Regions from separate parts of the Actinoplanes sp. NPDC051470 genome, predicted to be linked through region 1. Evidence: predicted binding sites of a transcription regulator. Region 1 holds the regulator's gene; the other holds the start of a gene.
What was found. The regulator HrcA, encoded in region 1, represses chaperone genes, less so after heat shock. The targets are predictions, from matches to a motif close to GGTTNGCACNCTCNNNNNGAGNGTGCNAACC.
Positions count from the first base shown of each region.

Region 1 (10,490 bases):
CGCGGGAGCCGCGCCGGCCATGTCGGTGACCGGTTCCGGGCGGGCGGCGTCCGAGTAGGCGTCGACCAGCCAGCCGACCACGGCGTCCTCGGTCGGGTGGTAGCTGGTCGAGGCCAGCCCGAGCGGCGTCAGCACCCGGTCGCTGAGCACCTCGAACCAGCTGCCGCCGCGCAGCCGGGCGACCATCTGCCCGAGCACGCCCAGCGCGAGGTTGGAGTAGTGGTAGCGGCGCGCGTTGGGCAGCACCCGCTCGGCCCGCTCGATCTCGGCGATCATCCGGTCGGCGGACGGCATCTCGAGCATGTCCCACACGTCGCCGTGCGGCTCACGCTGGAAGCCGGCGGTGTGCGAGAGCAGCCGGCGGATCGTGGCGTCGCCGTGCGCGGGCAGGTCGAGGTGCTTGCCGACCGGGTCGTCCAGGTCGAGCAGCCCGTCGTCGCGGGCCTGCATGATCAGCACCGCGGTGAAGGTCTTGGTCACCGAGCCGATCCGGAACCGGGAGCCGGCGTCCAGCGGCCGGGCCGGGTCGCCGGACTCGCCGACGGTGCAGGTCCAGAGGCCGCGGTCGGCCCGGTGCACGGCGACCGACAGGGCGGGCACGCGCGCCGCGGCCTGGACCTTGCGGGCCTCCCGCTCGTAGCGGTTCTCGGCCGCGGTCACGCGATGCTCAGCATGGGCCCGAGCGGCGTACCGCCGAGAACGTGACCGTGCGCGTGGAACACTTCCTGCCCCGCGTACCCCCCGGAATTGAAGATCAACCGGAACCCGTCGCCGCGCACTCCCTCGGCGTCGGCCACCGCCCCCGCCGCGGCCAGCACGTCGGCGGCGAGCGCGGGGTCGGCGGCGGCGAGCGCGGCCACGTCGGCGTGGTGAGCCTTGGGGATCACCAGCACGTGCACTGGCGCCTTGGGGTCGATGTCCCGGAAAGCGAGCGTCGTCCCGGTCTCGTGCACGACCGTGGCCGGGATCTCCCCCGCGACAATCCGGCAGAACAGGCAGTTGTCCACCGGGAGATCGTAATCGGGATCGGTTGGCCGACCCCGCCCAAAATCAAGATCAAGAACTTCATGTCGTAGCCGGGTGGGTGGTTCAGACCGTCGCTCCCGCCGAGGCCGGGCGCGCGGCTCCAAGGCCGTGACCGGCCAGAACAGAGCCGCCCACCCTTCATTCTGCGTGCGTGGTCACTCTCGCTTTGGTCGCCGCGCCTGTGGACAACGCCGAAAATCGTCCCACGCGTCGGCTACATTCCTGCCCACCCACAAGGGCGGGGGCGGCGGCGGTGCGGCGGTGGCAATCTCAAGATCAACGGCGTCGCTCAGGCCCTAAGCTCCCGGAATGACATCACGAGCGGTCCTGGTGACCGGGTCTTCGCGGGGTTTGGGGCGGGCGATCGCTCAGCGGTTCGCGGCGGGCGGCGATCGGGTGGCGGTGCATCACCGGGCCACCCGCGCCCAGGCCGAGCAGCTGGTTTCGGAACTGCCGGGCGACGGGCACGTGATCGTGCAGGCCGACATGGCCGAGCCGGAGGCCGTGCGGGCGATGGTGGACGCCGCCGCGGACGGCCTGGGTGGGCTGGACGTGCTGGTCAACAACGCTGGGATCTTCGGGTCGCCGCCGGCCGTGCCGGTTCTCGAGGCCGGCTACGACGAGTGGCGGGAGATGTGGCGGCGCACCTTCGACGTGAACCTGTTCGGGGCGGCCAACGCCTGCTGGGCGGCCGTGCAGCACATGCGGGCCGGGGGCGGCCGGATCATCAACGTGTCGTCGCGCGGGGCGTTCCGGGGTGAGCCGGAGCAGCCGGCCTACGGCGCGTCGAAGGCGGCCATGAACTCGATGGGCCAGTCCCTGGCCGTGGCCCTGGCCCACCTCGGCATCGCGGTGGGCACGGTGGCGCCCGGCTTCATCGAGACCGACATGACCAACGAGCACCTCAAGGCCGAGCGGGGCGCCGCGATCCGGTCGCAGAGCCCGTTCGGCCGGGTCGCCCAGCCCGACGAGGTGGCCGCCGCCGTGCACTGGCTCGCCTCGCCGGAGGCCGTGTGGGCCTCCGGCGCGATCATCGACATGAACGGCGCGTCCTACCTGCGCACCTGAGGCCGGCTGCTCCCCTGCCGGAGGCCGGCGGCTTGTTCAGCCCGAGGACGGCTGCTTGTTTCGCCTGCGCCGGCTCACGCCCCGACGGTGAGGGAGACGACCAGGCGCGGGTCGTCGAGGGCATGCGCGGCGACGATCTCGTAGTCGCCCGCGACCGTGTGCCAGCCGCCGTCCGCCCAGGTCTGGAACGTGCGCTCGGGCAGGTCGACGCGGGCGGTCACGCTCTCGTCCGGGTGGGCGGTCACCGTCGCGAAGCCGGCCAGCCATTCCGCCGGGCGTTCGTCGTCCGGTGCGGCCGGGCGCACGTACACCTGGATGACCTCGCGCCCCTCCCGCGCGCCGGTGTTGGTCACGGTGATCTCCGCCGTGCCGTCGACGACGCGCAGCGCCTCGTAACTCCACGTGGTGTAGCCGAGCCCGTGCCCGAACGCGTAGTGCGGCTCCCGCGAGGCCCGTTGCCACGCTCGGTAACCGACGAAGACGCCTTCGTCATAGGACACGACCCCGCCCTGCGGGGTGACGTCGAGGACCGGGCAGTCCTCGGCGCGGCGCGGCCAGGTCGTCGGCAGGCGGCCGCCCGGCTCGAGCACGCCGAGCAGCACGTCGGCCAGCGCCGCGCCCGCCTCCTGCCCCGGGAACCAGGTCAGCACGACCGCGGCCACGTCATCGGCCCACGGCAGCAGCACCGGCGCGCCCGCGTTGACCACCACGACCGTGCGCGGATTGGCCGCCGCCACCCGCCGGACCAGCTCGTCCTGGGTGCCGGGCAGGGCCAGCGAGGTGCGGTCGAAGCCCTCCGACTCGACCTGCTCGGTGGTGCCCACCACGACGATCGCGACGTCCGAGCCGGCCGCCAGCGCCGCCGCCTCGGTGATCATCTCGGCCGCGTCCGGGCCGGGCGGCCGGTGCCCGAGCGTGGTCGAGACGGTGTGCGCCATCCCGGCCGGAATGATCTGGGTCAAGATCACTTCGACGGGTACGCCGGCCGCCAGCGTCACGGCGGCCCGATGTTCCCGCGGTGACAGCAGCAGCTCGCCACGCTCCGTACCCTCGACATGAAGCGCGCCCCGATAAACCTCGCGCTCACCCACCGTGAGAACAAAGGTGCCGAAGCCCGATACCGCGAACACGTGCTCGCCGTCCACGGCCGGGGTGAACGTGCCGGCGATGGTGAGCCCGTCGACGTCCGCCGGGTCGAGCCGCCCCGGCAGGTCCCCGATCCAGCGCAGCGCCGCCTCACCCACCGCGAAGTCGTACTTCCCGGCCAGGTCGACCCGCAGCCCCGTCCATTCCGGACCACGTGCCGGCGGCAGGAAGGGCCGCGGGTCGGCGCCGGTGGCGTACGCCACGTCCACACCCGACAGCGACCGCCCGATGCCTTCCAGCGGCGAGATCACATGCGGCGGGGTCACCGTGGCGCTGCCGCCACCGAGCACCCGGGCGTCCAGGGCCAGCGCCCCGATCACCGCGACCCGGGTCAGCGCGGCCGGCTCCAGCGGCAACGTGAAGTCCTCGTTCCGCACCAGCACGAACGACCGGGCCGCCACCTCGTGCGCGACCGCCGACCCGTCGAGCTCCGGCCATTCACCCGAGGGCGGCGGGCCCAGCGCACCGACGCGGGCGGCGAGACGAAGCACCCGGCGTACCTTGGCATCGATCTCTTCCTCGGGAACCAGCCCGGCGCGCACCGCCTCGACCAACGCCTCGCCCCACGGGTTCTGCATGGCCGGCATGGCGATGTCGAGCCCGCCCAGCGCCGCACCCACCGTGTCCCGGGCCGCCCGCCAGTCCGACACGACGATCCCGTCAAAACCCCATTCGTCCTTGAGTACGCGCTGCTGAAGCTCCGCGTGCGATGACATCGGCGACCCGTTGACGCCGTTGTAGGCCGACATCACACCCCAGCCACCCGCGCGCACCACCCGCTCGAACGGCGGCAGATAGACCTCACGCAGCGCCCGCTCGGAGATCCGCACGTCCACGGTCATCCGCTCGGTCTCGAAGTCGTTGCCGACCAGATGCTTGACCGTCGTACCCACCCCGAGCGCCTGCACGCCCGTCACGAAGGCCGCGGCGATCTCGCCCGTGAGCAGCGGATCTTCCGAGAAACACTCGAAGTGCCGGCCGTTGAGCGGCGTCCGGTGCAGGTTCACGGTCGGCGCGAGCAGCAGATGCACCCCCTTGCGCCGGGACTCCTGCCCGAGCAGCCGCCCGGCCCGCTCGACCAGCTCCGGGTCCCAGGTGGCGGCCAGCGCGGTCGGGCTGGGCAACGCCACCGACGGATCCTCGGGCGCCCACCCCGTGCCCCGGACCCCCACCGGCCCGTCCGACATCACCAGCGACCGCAGCCCGATCCGCGCTATCTCCGGCAGCGACCAGAAGTCCTGCCCTCCGAGCAACGACACTTTTTCCTCGAGGGACAGCTCACTGATCAATTCATCCACGCCTCGATCATTTCATCTTGATCGCCGGGGCGGCGGGTTGCAGGCTGGGACAATGCTGTTTCGGCAGGACGCGCTGGACCGGATCCGCGACGGACGGGTGTCGGTGGTCTTCCGGCGCTGGGAGCGCGCCCGGGTCCGCGCCGGCAGCCGGCTGCGCACCATGATCGGCGTCGTCGAGGTGCGCGCCGTCTCGGTGATCAAGCGGATCTCCGCCGCCGACGCCCGGGCGGCCGGCTACCCGAACGCCCGGTCAGCCCTGGCCGACCTGCCCCAGAAGGCGGGCGACGTCTACCGGATCGAGGTGGCGTACGCCGGCGACGACCCCCGCGTGGCCCTGCGGGAGACGGCGGACCTCCCCGACGACGAGTGGGCGACCCTGATCACGCGGCTCGACCGGATGGACACCACCGGCGCGCGCGGCCCATGGACGAGGCGGGTGCTGGCCGTGATAGCCACCCATCCCGGGACACGGGCCGGTGACCTGTGGTCCGACCTCGGCTATCCGGACATGCTGACCTTCAAGCGCGACGTACGCCGCCTGAAAGAACTAGGCCTGACCGAGAGCCTCCCCGTCGGCTACCGGCTCTCCCCCCGCGGCGCCGCGGCCTGGGCCCGGATGCCCGAAAGCCGAAGCCCCAACCCGTAGTCGATCCCGCTCGCCTACCAGCGCCCCATCCGCGCCGACAGCACCGAGATCGCCGCGACCCCGGCCGTGCTGGTCCGCAGCACCGCCTCGCCCAACCGCACCGGCACCGCCCCCGCGGCCACGAACGCGTCGATCTCAGCGTCGGTGATGCCGCCCTCCGGCCCCACCACCAGCGCGATCTCCCCCTCAGACGGCAGCTCAGCCGCGGTGAGCGGCGACGTCGCGTCCTCATGCAGCACAAACGCCGCCGCCGCGGCCGACAAGCGGGCGGCGACCTGCGACGTTCCCAGATCTGGCGCCCCGGAGACGACCGGCAGCCACGGCCGGCGGGACTGCTTGGCCGCCTCGCGCGCCGTCGCCGCCCACTTGGCCTGGGCCTTCGCGCCTCGGTCGCCGCGCCACTGGGTGACGCAGCGGGAGGCGGACCAGGGGATGATCTCGTCGACGCCGACCTCGGTCATCGCCTGGACGGCCAGTTCGCCGCGGTCGCCCTTGGGGATGCCCTGGATGACGGTGAGCGACGGGGTGGGGGCGGGGACGAAGGTCGGCGGGGACAGGTGGAGGACGACGCTGCCCTTGGCCACGGAGGTGACCGTGGCGGCGATGGAACCGCCGCGGCCGTCGGACAGGGTGACGGGCGCGCCGGGGCGGACGCGCTGGACGTCCGCCGCGTGGTGGCCTTCAGGGCCGTCGAGCGTGAAGGAAGGACCCGTCGGCAGCTCGGCGACGAGGAACAGGGACGCCGACATCAGTGGCCGTTGAAGGCGTCCCGCATCCGGGAGAAGAAGCCGCCCTGTTTGCTGAGCTCGGCCACGTCTTCGCCGCGGGTCTTGGCGAAGTCGCGCAGCATCCGCTCCTGGTCGGAGGTCAGCTTGGTCGGCGTCTTCACGTCGAGGTGCACGAACAGGTCGCCGCGGCCCTGGCCGCGCAGGTGGGGGACGCCCTTGCCGCGGATGCGGAGCGTGCTGGCGGGCTGGGTGCCCTGCTTGACCTCGATGGACTCTTCGCTGTCGAGCGTCTTGATGGTCAGGCGGGTGCCGAGCGCGGCCGCGGTCATCGGGAGGGTGACCCGGCAGTGCAGGTCGTCGCCCTTGCGGCTGTAGACGTCGTGCGGCCGCTCGTGGATCTCCACGTACAGGTCGCCGGCCGTGCCGCCGCCGGGGCCGACCTCGCCCTGCTGGGCCAGGCGGATCCGCATGCCGTCCTCGACCCCGGCGGGGATCTTGACCGTCAGGCTGCGGCGGGTACGGATACGCCCGTCGCCCGCGCACGTCGGGCACGGCGACGGGATGACCGTGCCGTGACCCTGGCAGACCTGGCAGGGGCGGGACGACACGACCTGCCCGAGGAAGGTGCGCTGAACGCTCTGCACCTCGCCCCGGCCGGCGCACGTCTCGCAGGTGGCCAGGTGGGTGCCGGGCGCGGTGCCGGCGCCGGAGCACTGGGTGCACAGCACGGCGGTGTCGACCGTGATCGGCGCCTCGACCCCGAACGCGGTCTCCTGCAGTTCCAGCTCGAGGCGGAGGATCGCGTCGGCCCCGGGACGGGTACGCGGCCGCGGGCCCCGCGACGCGCCACCGGCGGCGGTGCCGAAGAAGGCATCCATGATGTCCTGGAAACCGACGAACGGTCCGGCCCCGGGCCCACCCGGGCCGGCGCCACCGCCCCCGGGCGCCAAGGGGTCACCGCCGAGGTCGACGATCTGCCGCTTCTGGTCGTCGGAGAGGACCTCGTAGGCGGCGTTGATGTCCTTGAACTTCTCGTGCGCCTCCGGGTCCGGGTTCACATCCGGGTGGTACTGGCGAGCCAGCTTGCGGTAGGCGCGCTTGATCTCGTCATCGGTGGCATCCCGGCCGATGCCGAGAATTCCGTAGTAGTCCTTCGCCACGGGCTTTGGAGTCCTCAATGTTCGCGCAGATCCATCAATTCTGGGCCAGCAAGTCGCCAAGGTACCTTGCCACTGCACGCACGGTGGCGATGTTGCCGGGGTAGTCCATGCGGGTCGGCCCGAGCACACCGAGCCCACCGATGATGGTGCCGCCCGGGCCGTACCCGGTGCTCACCACCGAGGCCGACCGCAGGTTGTCGATCTCGTTCTCGTCGCCGATCCGGACCCGGGTGGTGCTGGGCTCGACCTCGCCGATCAGCTTGAGCAGGATGACCTCCTCCTCGAGCGCCTCCAGCACGGGCCGGAGCGAACCCTGGAAGTCAAGCATGCCGCCGCGCGTCAGGTTGGCCGTACCGGCCAGCATCAGACGTTCCTCGGAGCGCTCGACCAGTGTCTCGAGCAGCACGGTGGCCAGGCAGGCCATCGTGCTACGGCGTTCCGGCGCACAGTCGTCGACCAGCGCCTGCACGAGCGGCGGCGTGTCGGCGAGCCGCTGCCCGGCGAGTTTCTCGTTGACCTTGCGCCGCAGCTCGGTGACGTCGTCGGCGGCGATCGGGCCGGGCATCTCGACCAGGCGCTGCTCGACCCGGCCGGTGTCGGCGATCATCACCAGCATGACGCGGGTGGTGGAGATCGGGACAAGCTCGAGATGGCGTACGGAGGAGCGCGCCAGGCTCGGGTACTGCACCACGGCCACCTGGCGGGTGAGCTGGGCCAGCAGCCGCACCGTGCGGTGCACGACGTCGTCGAGGTCGACCGGGTTGGCCAGGAAACGCTCGATGGCCCGCCGCTCGGCCGGGCTGAGCGCCTTGATCCGGGACAGCCGGTCGACGAAGAGGCGGTAGCCGGCGTCGGTCGGCACCCGGCCGGCGCTGGTGTGCGGCTGCCGGATGTAGCCCTCTTCCTCGAGCACCGCCATGTCGTTTCGCACGGTGGCCGGGGAGACGCCGAGCTGGTGACGCTCGACCAGGGCCTTGCTGCCGACCGGTTCCTGGGTGGCGACATAGTCTTCGACGATGGCGCGGAGGACGTCGAGTTTGCGGTCATCGAGACTCATCTGACCCCTCCCCCGCTCGTTGGCACTCCTGATCGGCGAGTGCCAGTCTACGTCGCCACTCGCCGCCGCGCGATGATCGCACCCACGGCGGTTGGTCTCGACTACGTTGAGCTGCGGTCCTACCGTGTCAGCCATGACTGAACCGCCTCGTCCGCCGGGTGACGGAAATCCGTACGACCCGACGACGCCGCTCAACCCATATCCGGGTAACGAGCCGACCTCCGGATCGGCCCCGCCTCCGCCTCCGACGCCGCCGACGTACGGCTCGCCGCAGCCGCCGACCTACGGCTCCCCGCCACCGTCCTCCGGCGCCGGTGGATACGGCCCGCCGCCCAGCTCAGGGGCGGGTGGGTACGGTCCGCCGCCGTCCTCCGGCGCCGGTGGCTACGGCCCGCCGCCCGGCTCGGGCGCGGGGGGCTACGGCGCGCCCCCGCCCGATCCCGGCTACGGCCAGCCCGGGGCCTACGGCCAGCCCGGTGGTTACGGGCAGCCCGGCTACGGCGCGGCCGGCGCCGGTCCCGCCCCGGTCGGCTATGCCAACAATGACGAGAAGACCTGGGCCCTCGTCGCCCATTTCGGTGGCATCCTCGTCGGCTTCATCGCGCCGCTGGTGGCGATGTTGGCCAAGGGCAACGAGTCGCCGACCGTCCGCGCGCACTCGGTCGAGGCGCTGAACTTCCAGATCACCTGGGGCATCGCCACGATCGTCGCCTCGATCCTGGCGGCGTGCACGGTGGGCATCCTGTTCTTCCTGCCGATGATCACCTGGGTGGTCGTCATCGTGTTCTCGATCATCGCGGGCATGAAGGCGAACGAGGGTCAGCTCTACCACTACCCGGCCACGTTCCGGATGGTCAAGTAACGAGGTCGCGTACCACGGCGTCGGCCAGGAGCCGCCCGCGAAGGGTGAGTTCGAGCCGGCCGGCGCCGTAGGCCGCCGCGTCGAGCAGGCCGTCGCCGAGGAACCGCGCGGTCACCGACGGGTCGAGCCCGGCCAGCGGCATGCCGTCGCGCAGCCGCACGCGCAGCATCACATCTTCCATGCGCTGGTCCGAGGCGGTGAGGATCTCCCGGCCGTGTCCGGGCGAGTCGCCGTCGGCGAGCTTCCGGGCGTACGCGGACGGGTGTTTGACGTTCCACCACCGGACGCCGCCGACGTGGCTGTGTGCGCCCGGGCCGGCGCCCCACCAGTCGCCACCGGTCCAGTAGAGCATGTTGTGGGCGCAGCGGGCGGCCGGGCCGGACGCCCAGTTGGACACCTCGTACCAGGTCAGACCGGCCGCGGCGAGCCGCTGGTCGGCGGCCAGGTAGCGGTCGGCGGCCACGTCGTCGTCGGGGTAGGGCAGGTCGCCGCGGCGCATCCGGGCGGCCAGCCGGGTGCCGTCCTCGACGATCAGGGCGTACGCGCTGACATGGTCGACGCCGGCCGCGACCACCGTGTCGAGCGACCGGGCGAAGTCGTCCGCGGTCTCCCCCGGCGTGCCGTAGATCAGGTCGAGGTTGACGTGCTCGAACCCGGCCTCGCGGGCCTCGGTCGCGGCCTCGGGCGCGCGCCCGGCGGTGTGCCGGCGGTCGAGCACGGCCAGCACGTGTGGTGAGGCCGACTGCATGCCCAGCGAGATGCGCGTGAAGCCGGCCCGGCGCAGCGCCCGCAGCGAGCCGGGGGTGACCGACTCGGGGTTGGCCTCGGTGGTGATCTCGGCGCCCGGCGCGAGTCCCCAGGTGGCGTCGATCGCGTCGAGCACCCGGGCCAGGTCGCCGGGGTCGAGCAGGGTGGGCGTGCCGCCGCCGACGAACACGGTGTCCACCCGCCGGGGGCTGACGACCTTGCCGGCCAGGCGGAACTCGGCCAGCACCGCGTCCAGGTAACCCTCCTGGCTCGCCTCGGTCGAGGTGTACGTGTTGAAGTCGCAGTAGCCGCAGCGGCTGGCGCAGAACGGCACGTGGACATAGACCCCGAATCCGTTTTGTCCGGCTCCGGCGGCGACATCGTCGGGCAGCGACCCGTCGGCGGGGACGGGCTCACCCTCGGGCAGCGGACCAGGCATCCGTCAAGTGTGCACCGCCGCCGATAGGGTCTCCGCATGGAGCTGGTCCACACCTCGACGTCCGCCGGGATCACCACGCTGACCCTGGACAGCCCGGCCAACCGCAACGCGCTGTCCAGCACGCTGATGTCCGAGCTGCTCGACGCGCTGGCGACCGTGCTCACCGACGCCTCCGCCCGCGCCGTGGTGCTCACCCACACCGGCCCGGTCTTCTGCGCCGGCGCCGACCTGAAGGAGACCCAGCAGGTCACCTCCGGCCGCGGTCGGCTGCCGGCCGAGATGATGTCCGATCTGCTCGCGGCCATCTGGGAGT
Region 1 covers NZ_JBFBAA010000037.1:37,368-47,857, forward strand. Annotated here, with positions in the region: gene AB0M54_RS40800 (serine hydrolase domain-containing protein) at 1-660, opposite strand, end outside; gene AB0M54_RS40805 (HIT domain-containing protein) at 657-1,007, opposite strand; gene AB0M54_RS40810 (SDR family oxidoreductase) at 1,336-2,094, shown strand; gene AB0M54_RS40815 (glycoside hydrolase family 3 C-terminal domain-containing protein) at 2,169-4,538, opposite strand; gene AB0M54_RS40820 (hypothetical protein) at 4,591-5,184, shown strand; gene AB0M54_RS40825 (16S rRNA (uracil(1498)-N(3))-methyltransferase) at 5,199-5,933, opposite strand; gene dnaJ (molecular chaperone DnaJ) at 5,933-7,072, opposite strand; gene hrcA (heat-inducible transcriptional repressor HrcA) at 7,107-8,129, opposite strand; gene AB0M54_RS40840 (DUF4870 domain-containing protein) at 8,263-8,991, shown strand; gene hemW (radical SAM family heme chaperone HemW) at 8,984-10,177, opposite strand; gene AB0M54_RS40850 (enoyl-CoA hydratase-related protein) at 10,214-10,490, shown strand, end outside.

Region 2 (10,490 bases), on a different contig from region 1:
ACGAAGCCGTCCGCGATGACGTCCTTCACCGTCTCCTTGGTGATGGACTTCGGGGTCAGCAGCACCGACTTGACGTCCTGGTTCGACTCCGGGTCCTTGATGGTCCCGGTGGCGGTGGTCGGCGTCTCGCCCTTGGCCAACGAGATGGCCAGCCCGGCAGCCGCCTCGGCCTCCTGCTTGATCGCCTTGTAGACGGTCATGCACTGGTCGCCGGCGAGGATGTTCTGCAGACCCTGCACGGTGGCGTCCTGGCCGGTGACCGGGACCTGGCCGTTCAGCTTGTTCTTCTTCAGCACCTGGATGACCGCGTTGCCGAGGCCGTCGTTGGCGGCGAGCACACCCTTGATCTGCTTGTTCTGGGTGAGCATCTGCTCGAAGATCGTGCCGGCCTGGGCGTTGTCCCAGTCCGGAACGGACTGGTCCGGGCCCTTGGTGAAGGTGCCGTCGTCGTACTTCGGCTTGAGCACCGAGTCGTAGCCCTGCTTGAACAGCGTGGCGTTGTTGTCGGTGGGCGAGCCGTTGAGCTCGGCCACGACCGGCTTGGCCGCCTTGTTCGCGGTCAGGCAGTCGACCAGACCCTGGCCCTGCAGCTCGCCGACCTTGACGTTGTCGAACGACACGTAGTAGTTCGCGCCGCCGTTCAGGGTGAGGCGGTCATAGTCGATCGTGGCGATACCGGCGGCCTTGGCCTTGTCCAGCACGGCCTTGCCGGTGCCGGAGTCCAGGTTGACGATGACCAGAACCTTGACGCCGCTGGAGATCATGCCGTCCGCGATCGTCTGGAACGCGCTCTTGTCACCCTGGGCGTTCTGGATGTTGGCCTCAACACCGGCGGCCGCGAAGGCCGCCTTGAGGAACTTCAGGTCATCCGTGGCCCAGCGCTGCGAGCTGGCCGTGTCGGGCAGGATGATGCCGACCTTGCCCGGCGCCGAGCCGCCGCCGTTGCTTCCGGTGCCACCGGAGTCGCTGTCGGAGCCGCAAGCGGCCATGCTGCCGGTGGCCAACAGGCCAAGGGCGGCAAGGGCGAACATTCCCTTACGCATTACTTATGTCCTTTCGGGTAAATCCGGGCCTTCGTCGGATTCTCCAGTTTGCGCGGAGGGAGGGTTCGCTCCCCAGGACGCAGTGGATCAGGAGCATTTGTTGTGCCCGGCAACGTATTCCTGTTGCGGGCGGTTACACAAGCAGAGTTGCCGGGCCTTCTGGTCACAGGGCATAACAATCCGGCAACATGCCCGAAGCGACCGACGACTGTGCCGGTAGCCGCTTCGGCACCGGTTCCGGGCCGCTAGCTGGACTTGCCCCACAACGTGACGCTAAGTCACGCAGTGGTCCCAACCTGCCCGATCCCGGGATAAAGATCAGCCCCGGGACATAACGGTGTCGTAACGGCTCGGACAGATGGGGTCTATGTCCGAATGTGCGCAAGGGTTGCGGCGGTCAGACGGACCAGATCGTCCGGCGACAATGCGACCTGGAGGCCACGGCGGCCCGCGGAGACGTACATCAGATCCAAGGCCGTCACCGAGTCGTCGATCACCGTGGGCAGGCGGCGGCGCTGACCCAGCGGGCTGATCCCGCCCCGCACATAGCCGCTGCTGCGCTCGGCGTCGGCCCGGTCGGCGAGCGCGGCCCGTTTGCCGCCGGCCGCGTGGGCCAGGGCCTTCAGGTCGAGATCGCCGGTCACGGGTACGACCGCGGTCGTCAGGGAGCCGTCCACCGCGGCGATCAGCGTCTTGAAGACCCGCTCCGGAGGGACGCCGATCGCCTCGGCCACTCGGGCGCCGTAGTCGGGGGTGTCGGCGTCGACCTCGTAGGTGTGCAGGGTGTGCGCAACCTTCTGCGCAGTGAGCAGCACCGTTGCCGGAGTGCCGGCCGCTTTCTTAGCCACGGCGCGGAGGCTAGCGCGGGGTAGCTGTGCGAAAAAATCAACACCCATGTCGTAGCTCGGTGGGTGGCGCCGGCCGCTGCTCCCGCCGAGGTCGCCTCGCCTCCGGCGACGGCTCGGCGTGCGTGCGTGGTCGCCCTCTTTCTCAGGAGTGGGTGGTGACCAGGGCGGTCGGTGCGCCGGCCACCCGGGTCAGGACGATGCCGGCGGCGGACGTGCCGGCGAGTTTGAGGTCGCGGCGGAGCCGGTCGGGTTCCAGGGCCGAGCCCCGCTTGCGGATCTCCAGGCGGCCGACGCCCCGCTCGCGGAGCGCCGCCCGGAGGCGCTTGAGCGAGAACGGCAGCACGTCCAGCACCTCGAGGCGCCGGGCGTACGGGGTGTCGACGGCGTCGTCGGCGTACACGTAGGCGATCTCGGGGTCGGCGAGCCGGCCACCGACCGCCGACGCGAACTCCGCGACCAGATGCGAGCGGACCACGGCCGGGTCCGGGTCGTAGAGCCAGCGGCCGACCGGCCCGACCGGTCCGTCCCGCTCCCCGGTGCCGGTCAGCTCCTGACCGCCCGGCAGCAACGTCGCGCGGCGCGGGACCGCGGCCAGCGGGCCGCACCAGAAGGCGGCCTCGACCAGGTCGCCGCCGACGCTGACCCACTCGCCCTCGGCGCCGGCCGGGAGCAGGGCGTGGTCGATGCCGGGCGCGAGCTTCAGGACCGTCCGGGGCACGCGGGCGGCCAGCCCGGCCACGAAGTCCCAGGGCGGCGAGAACGACGCGGGGTCGAACACCCGGCCCCGCCCGGCCTTGCGGCGCGCCGGGTCGGCGAACACCGCGTCGAACCGCTCGACCTCGACCGTGGTGGCGTCGGCGCAGGTCACCTCGATGCGGTCGGCGAGACCGAGCGCGTCCGCGTTGGCGGCGGCGGTCGCGGCGGTGAGCGGATCGGCGTCGACGGCGTGCACCCGGAGGCCGGCCCGGGCGAAGGCCAGCGCGTCGGCGCCCAACCCGCAGCCGAGGTCGGCGACGGTTCGCACCCCGGCGGCGGCCAGGCGGGCGGCCCGGCGCTCGGCCACCACCGCCCGGGTCGCCTGTTCCAAACCCGGACGGGTGAAGAACATCCGGTCGGCCGCGGCGCCGAACTTGGCCCGCGCCGAGCGTCGCAGGGTGGCCTGGGTGAGGGCCGCGGCGGCCAGCCCGGGTTCCACCCCACGAGCGCGCAGCGCGGTGCCGGCGGTCAGCGCGTCACCGCCGGCCAGGTCCGCGGCGGCCGCCAGGACCTCGTGGTCATTACGCAGCTCAGCCAACAGTTCGAGGTCCACGGGACGACATTCTCCCCTGGGCGAACTCGTTGGCACTCTGGTTGACGGAGTGCTAGTTCCGGCATAACCTCCGACTTAGCACTCTCACCATGAGGGTGCCAGCGTGAGCCCAGCGATGGGCCGCGTTTGCGCCAGGCGGACCGGCACCCGCGACGACGGCCCCGCCCGGTGGCATGAGGCATCAGTCCGGCCTCGCTGACGAGGTCGGCAACACCTGTACCCAGGAGGGTATGCCCGTGACTACCGCGACCAAGGTTGCGATCAAGCCGCTTGAGGACCGCATCGTGGTCCAGGCCAATGAGGCGGAGACCACCACGGCGTCGGGCCTCGTGATCCCCGACACCGCGAAGGAGAAGCCGCAGGAGGGCACCGTCCTCGCGGTCGGCCCCGGACGCATCGACGACAAGGGCAACCGCGTCCCGATCGACGTCAAGGTCGGCGAGACGGTCCTCTACTCGAAGTACGGCGGCACCGAGGTCAAGTACGCCGGCGAGGAGTACCTGGTGCTCTCCGCCCGCGACGTCCTCGCGGTCATCGAGAAGTGACCTACTGATGTGCTGACCGCCTCGGTCCCCGGCGACGGGGACCGGGGCGGCTGTGCGTGAAGGGACCAATAGATGGCGAAGATTCTCAGCTTCTCAGACGACGCCCGGCACCTGCTGGAGCACGGCGTCAACACGCTCGCCGACACGGTCAAGGTCACCCTCGGCCCGCGCGGCCGCAACGTCGTCCTCGACAAGAAGTTCGGCGCGCCCACGATCACCAACGACGGTGTCACCATCGCCAAGGAGATCGAGCTCTCCGACCCGTACCAGAACCTCGGCGCCCAGCTGGTCAAGGAGGTGGCGACGAAGACCAACGACGTCGCCGGCGACGGGACCACCACGGCGACCGTCCTCGCCCAGGCACTCGTTCGCGAGGGCCTGCGCAACGTGACGGCGGGCGCCAACCCGATCGGCCTCAAGCGGGGCATGGACCTGGCCGCCGAGGCCATCTCCAAGGCGCTGCTCGACAAGGCCGTCGACGTGGACGACCACAAGGCGATCGCCAACGTGGCCACCATCTCGGCCCAGGACGCCACCATCGGCGAACTGATCGCCGAGTCGATGGACCGGGTCGGCCGCGACGGCGTCATCACGGTGGAAGAGGGTTCGGCGCTCAGCACCGAGCTCGAGGTCACCGAGGGTCTGCAGTTCGACAAGGGCTTCATCTCGCCGAACTTCGTGACCGACGCCGAGTCGCAGGAGTCCGTCCTCGAGGACGCGTACATCCTGATCACCACGCAGAAGATCTCCTCGGTCGAGGAGATGCTCCCGCTGCTGGAGAAGGTGCTCCAGTCGGGCAAGCCGCTGCTGATCATCGCGGAGGACGTCGAGGGCCAGGCCCTGTCCACCCTGGTGGTCAACGCGATCCGCAAGACCTTCAAGGTCGCCGCGGTGAAGGCTCCCGGCTTCGGCGACCGGCGCAAGGCGATGCTGCAGGACATGGCGATCGCCACCGGCGGCGAGCTGATCGCGCCCGAGCTGGGCTACAAGCTCGACCAGGTCACCCTGGAGATGCTCGGCAGCGCCCGCCGGGTGGTCGTCGACAAGGAGAACACCACCATCGTCGATGGTGGCGGCGTCTCCTCCGAGGTGACCGACCGGGTCGCTCAGATCCGCAAGGAGATCGAGGCGTCCGATTCCGACTGGGACCGCGAGAAGCTCGCCGAGCGGCTGGCCAAGCTGTCCGGCGGCATCGCGGTGATCAAGGTCGGCGCGGCCACCGAGGTCGAGATGAAGGAGCGCAAGCACCGCATCGAGGACGCCATCGCGGCGACCAAGGCGGCGGTGGAAGAGGGCACCGTCCCCGGTGGCGGCGCCGCGCTCTCGCAGATCACCTCGGTGCTCGACGGCAACCTCGGCCTCACCGGCGAGGAGGCCATCGGCGTCCAGATCGTCCGCAAGGCGCTGGACGAGCCACTGCGCTGGATCGCGCAGAACGCCGGCCACGACGGCTACGTCGTGGTGGGCAAGGTTCGTGAGCTGGGCTGGGGCCACGGCCTCAACGCGGCCACCGACGAGTACGTCGACCTGGCCGCGTCCGGCATCATCGACCCGGTCAAGGTGACCCGCAACGCGGTCTCCAACGCCGTGTCGATCGCCGGCCTGCTGCTCACCACGGAAAGCCTCGTGGTGGAGAAGCCGGCCGAGCCCGACCCGGCCGCCGGCAGTAGCCACGGGCACAGCCACGGTGGCCACGGCCACCAGCACGGCCCGGGCTTCTGACCGTCGCACGACCCACATCAACGAAAGGCGCGCTGTCTCCCCACGGCGCGCCTTTCGTCATTGGTTCGAACGCCCGGCCACGACCAGCAGCATCCCGGCGATCCAGGGGATGACGGCGAGCACCGCGCCTTCGACCCCGCCGAAGATGAAGAGCGCCACCGCGGCGACACAACAGGCGATCCCGGCGATGAACAGCCGGCGCCGGGGCGGCCGGGTGGTGAACCGCTCCTCGCGAAGGGGCGCGACGATGTCGTCGAAGTCGTTGTCGCCCTCCGGCATCGCGGCCACCTCCCGGAAACCACGCTACTGGCCGACGCGCCCGTCGACGCGCTCGCGGATCAGGTCGGCGTGACCGCAGTGCCGGGCGTACTCCTCGATCAGGTGGACGAGGACCTGCCGCAACGGATCCCCGGCGGCGCCGATCACGCCGAGGTCGGCCTGGCCGGCGACGTAGGCGTCGGCGAACGCGACCTCCTCCCGCCAGCGTTCCCACGCCTCGGCCACCATCGCCGGGTCAGCCACCGCGTCGTCGAAGTCGCCGTTCGGATTGTCCTCGCTGCGGTAGAGCCGCGGCCCGTCCTGCCCGGCCATCCGTAGCCGGAACCAGGTCTGCTCCACGCCCGCCAGGTGCCGGAGCAGGCCCAGCAGCGACAGGTTCGACGGGGGGACGGAACGGGCGGCCAGCTGGGCCGCGTCCAGCCCGGCGCACTTCATCTCGAGGGTCAGCCGATAGTCCCGGAGGTAGCCCAGCAGCGTGGCCCGTTCGCCGTCGAAGTTCTCGTCCGACCGTGGATCGTCGTCGGGGTGGACCCACATGTCCCACCACCCGAACTTACGTTCAGTCACTTCCGACATACGCCTAGCGAACGCCCATTCGGCGGTACCGGGCAACCCAGTTTCTTCGCTAGCATCCGGCCCGTGGACATCCGTGCGTCGGACGACGATCGCCAGCGAGTGGTGGCCGCCCTGGAGCGGCACACCGGCGCCGGCCGGCTGACGCTCGACGAGTTCGCGGCCCGGGTCGAGGCGGCGGTCGGCGCCCGCACGAAGTCTGAGCTCGCCGCCGTGACCAGCGACCTGCCGGCCACCGAGGACGATCACCCGCGGCGCGAGCTGCTCGTGGTCTTCCTCATCGCGATCGTCACGCTGGTGATCCTCGCCCTGTTCATCGCCCTGCGGAACTGACGATTCAGCGGTCCACCGGGCTGAAGTCCCAGACGTGCGGCGAGCGCGCCACCAGCGACGCGGGCGGCGCCGGCATCGCGACCGGGGAATGGCGCCATCGAGAGATGACCACGATGCGCTTGTCGGTGGACGAGTAGACGTCCGTCGACACATGTTGGGGCAGCACCTCGAGTTCAGGCACGGCCTTCTCACACACCCAGGTCAGCAACTCGTCGAAGCCGCTGCCGAGGGCGCGCACCTCCCACATCCGCGCAATCATGAGCCACTGCCTACCTTCACGCGGTGATCGCCGTCAATGGCATGGCGGAGTCGGCGGGCAGATCCAGCCGGCTCGGCGCCACGCCGGCCGCCACGAGGTGCGAGCCGAGCGCCGCGACCATCGCGCCGTTGTCGGTGCACAACTGCGGTCGGGGTACGCGTACCCGGATGCCGTGTTTCGATGCACGATCCGTGGCCAGCGCCCGCAGCCGGGAGTTGGCCGCCACCCCGCCGCCGATCACCAGCGTCTCCACGCCGTTGGCCCGGCAGGCCTCGATCGCCTTGGCCGTGAGCACGTCGCAGACCGCCTCCTGGAAGCTGGCCGCCACGTCGGCCACCGGGATCGTCGTCCCCTCCCGCTGCCGGGCCTCGACCCAGCGCGCGACCGCGGTCTTGAGGCCCGAGAACGAGAAGTCGTAGCGGTGCGCGGCCAGGTCCTTGGCCGCGGTCAGCCCGCGCGGGAACGGGATCGCGGCGGCGTCGCCGGAACGGGCCCGGCGGTCGATCACCGGCCCGCCCGGGAAGCCCAGCCCGAGCAGCCGCGCCACCTTGTCGAAGGCCTCGCCGGCAGCGTCGTCGATGGTCGCGCCGAGCGGTGTCACGCCGGCCGTCACGTCGTCGACCAGCAGCAGCGACGAGTGGCCGCCGGAGACCAGCAGGGCGATCGCCGGCTCGGGCAGCGGGCCGTGCTCCAGGGTGTCCACCGCCACATGCGCGGCGAGGTGGTTGACCCCGTAGATCGGCTTGTCCGTCGCGAGGGCGTACCCCTTGGCCGCGGCGACGCCGACGAGCAGCGCGCCGGCCAGACCCGGCCCGGCCGTCACGGCGATCGCGTCGATGTCGGCCAGGGTGACCTTCGCCTCGTCGAGCGCCCGCCGCATGGTCGGCACGATGGCCTCCAGGTGGGCGCGGCTGGCCACCTCGGGCACCACGCCGCCGAAGCGGGCGTGCTGGTCGACGCTGGAGGCGAGCGCGTCGGCGAGCAGGGTGTGGCCGCGGACGATGCCGACGCCGGTCTCGTCGCACGAGGTCTCGATACCGAGAACGAGAGGGCCGTCAGCCATTGCGCATCATCACCAGGGCGTCCGTGTTGCTGGGTTGGTAGTAGCCGCGGCGGATGCCGACCGGCTCGAAGTCGTATCGGGCGTACAGGCGCTGGGCCGGCTCGTTGTCGACGGCCACCTCGAGCAGCGTCTTGCGGCTGCCCTGCCGGGCGGCCTCGGCGAGCAGCGCCTCCAGCAGCTCGCGCCCGATGCCCCGCGTCTGGGCGTCCCGGCGGACCGCGATGTTCTGCACCCAGGACTCCTCGGCGTCCACGACGGACAGTCCGGCGTACCCGAGGATCTGGTTCTCCTCGGTGAAGATCAGGTAGTAGCGGCGCAGGGCGAGCTCGTTCCAGAACATCGCCGGCGACCACTTCTCGGCCCCGAAGAGGTCTTCCTCGATCCGCAGCACCTCGTCGATGTGCCACCACCGCAGCCGGGACAGCGTCATGGCAGCACGGACTTGCGCCCGGCCGGCTCGACCGCGTCCGGCCGGCGCAGGTAGAGCGGGGTGAGCAGCTCGCCGGCGGCCTTACCCAGGACCCGGTCGGCGGCCAGCGCGATCAGGGCGGCGCCGGGCGGGTAGAGCACGTGCTCGTCGATCGGCAGCCCGATGATGTCGCTGTACTTCACGGCGCCCTCCCCCACGGCCCGGTCGGCCCGGCCGGTGAAGGAGGCCGGCTTCGCCACCGCCGGTTCGGTGACGCGGTGTCCGTCCAGATAGGTCGCGAAGTAGATCTCCTTGCGGCGGGCGTCGGTCGCCACCAGCACCCGGCCCGGCCCCGCGGCGCGACCAAGACCGTCAAGACTGCAGACACCGTACGTCGGGATGCCCAGCGCCTGGCCCATGCTCGCCGCGGTGGCCAGCCCAACGCGGAGCCCGGTGAACGGGCCCGGCCCGAGGCCGGCGACGATCGCGCCGAGGTCGCCGGGACGCACTCCGGCCTCGGCCAGCGTCGCGTGGATCTGGGGCGCGAGCAGCTCGCCGTGCGCACGCGGGTCGACGGTCCGCCGTTCGGCCAGGCCGTGCAGGCCGGCGCCGGTGACCTCGGCGACGGCGGCGGTCGAGGCCGGCGTCGCGGTGTCCAGGGCCAGTACGAACACGGCTAGCCCCAGACGATCGTCGGACGGCCCGCGTCGGCCAGCGCCTTGTTCGCCGCGCTGAACGGGCGCGTGCCGAGGAAACCGGCCCGGTTGAGCGGGCTGGGATGCCCGGCCTCCAGCACGATGTGGGCCGGGTTGGTGATCAGCGCGGCCTTCTTGCGGGCGTAGCCGCCCCAGAGCAGGAAGACGATCCGGTCGTCCCGCGCGTTCAACGCCTCGATCGTCGCGTCGGTGAACGCCTCCCAGCCCTTGCCCGCGTGCGAGCCGGCCTTGGTCGCCCGGACGGTCAGCACCGCGTTGAGCAGCAGCACACCCTGCCGCGCCCAGCCGGTCAGGTCCCCTGTGGACGGCACCGTCACTCCGAGGTCCGAAGCCAGCTCCTTGAACACGTTGCGCAACGACGGCGGGATGCGCACACCGTCACGAACGCTGAAGCTGAGCCCGTGCGCCTGGCCCGGACCGTGATAGGGGTCCTGCCCGAGGATCATGACCGAAACCGACGAGGGCGGGCACAGCCGGTAGGCCGCGAACAGGTCCTCGATCGGCGGATAGATCGTGTGGTCGCGGTATTCGGCCGCGATGAACTCGCCCAGGGCGGCGGTCCGTTCCGCGTCCAGGTGCTCGGCCAGCGCCTCCGGCCAGGGGGCGGGCAGCAGCTCCAGAAGGTTCATTCGTCGATGTCCTTGATCCTTGTTTCCCAGTCGGCGCCGTGCGGGATCAGGTCCACCACCCGCGTGTCGTCGTCGCGGCGGTCGATGCGGACCTGGAGGTATTCGTCGTTGAGCTGCTCGGCCAGGCCCTCGCCCCACTCGACCACGGTGACCGCGTCGCCGGCCGAGGCGTCCAGGTCGAGGTCGTCGATCTCGGCCCGCGGGTCGGGGCGATCACCCAGCCGGTACGCGTCCGCGTGCACCATCGGCACCGGCCCGCGATGCACCCGGGCGATCACGAACGTCGGCGAGGTGATCGCGCCCTGGACGCCCAGCCCGGCCCCGATCCCCTGCGCCATCGCGGTCTTGCCGGCGCCCAGCGGCCCGGTCAGCAGCACCAGGTCGCCGGGTCGCAGCACCGAGGCCAGCCGGCGGCCGAAGGAACGCGTATCTTCCACTGTGGAGAGCAGGATCACGAGATCTTCTCCAGGAACGGCAGGATCGCCGCGTTCACGTCGTCGGCCTTCTCGAGCATCACCACGTGGCCGCTGTTGTCGATCTTCCTGAGCACCGCCTCGGGCAGGTGCCGGAGGATCTCCTCGGAGTGGGTGACCGGGGTCAGATAGTCCTTGGTGCCGACGATGACCAGCACCGGGACGCCGCGCAACGCGGAGAGGGCCGGGAACCGGTTGTGCGTGTAGAGCGTGTGCAGGTATTTCGTCAGCGTCTCGACCGACGTCTTGGCGTTCATCTGCTCGACGAAGGTGACCAGCGAGGCGCTCG
Region 2 covers NZ_JBFBAA010000015.1:153,493-163,982, reverse strand. Annotated here, with positions in the region: gene AB0M54_RS26130 (substrate-binding domain-containing protein) at 1-1,043, opposite strand, end outside; gene ybaK (Cys-tRNA(Pro) deacylase) at 1,409-1,891, opposite strand; gene AB0M54_RS26120 (methyltransferase domain-containing protein) at 2,034-3,200, opposite strand; gene groES (co-chaperone GroES) at 3,431-3,745, shown strand; gene groL (chaperonin GroEL) at 3,818-5,467, shown strand; gene AB0M54_RS26105 (hypothetical protein) at 5,525-5,746, opposite strand; gene AB0M54_RS26100 (DinB family protein) at 5,771-6,322, opposite strand; gene AB0M54_RS26095 (DUF1707 domain-containing protein) at 6,386-6,652, shown strand; gene AB0M54_RS26090 (hypothetical protein) at 6,657-6,911, opposite strand; gene tsaD (tRNA (adenosine(37)-N6)-threonylcarbamoyltransferase complex transferase subunit TsaD) at 6,928-7,974, opposite strand; gene rimI (ribosomal protein S18-alanine N-acetyltransferase) at 7,967-8,404, opposite strand; gene tsaB (tRNA (adenosine(37)-N6)-threonylcarbamoyltransferase complex dimerization subunit type 1 TsaB) at 8,401-9,057, opposite strand; gene ung (uracil-DNA glycosylase) at 9,060-9,728, opposite strand; gene tsaE (tRNA (adenosine(37)-N6)-threonylcarbamoyltransferase complex ATPase subunit type 1 TsaE) at 9,725-10,180, opposite strand; gene AB0M54_RS26060 (alpha/beta hydrolase) at 10,180-10,490, opposite strand, start outside.
Region 2: groES (co-chaperone GroES) is a predicted target of HrcA. The motif match lies at 3,274-3,304, and genes of this name have one in related genera.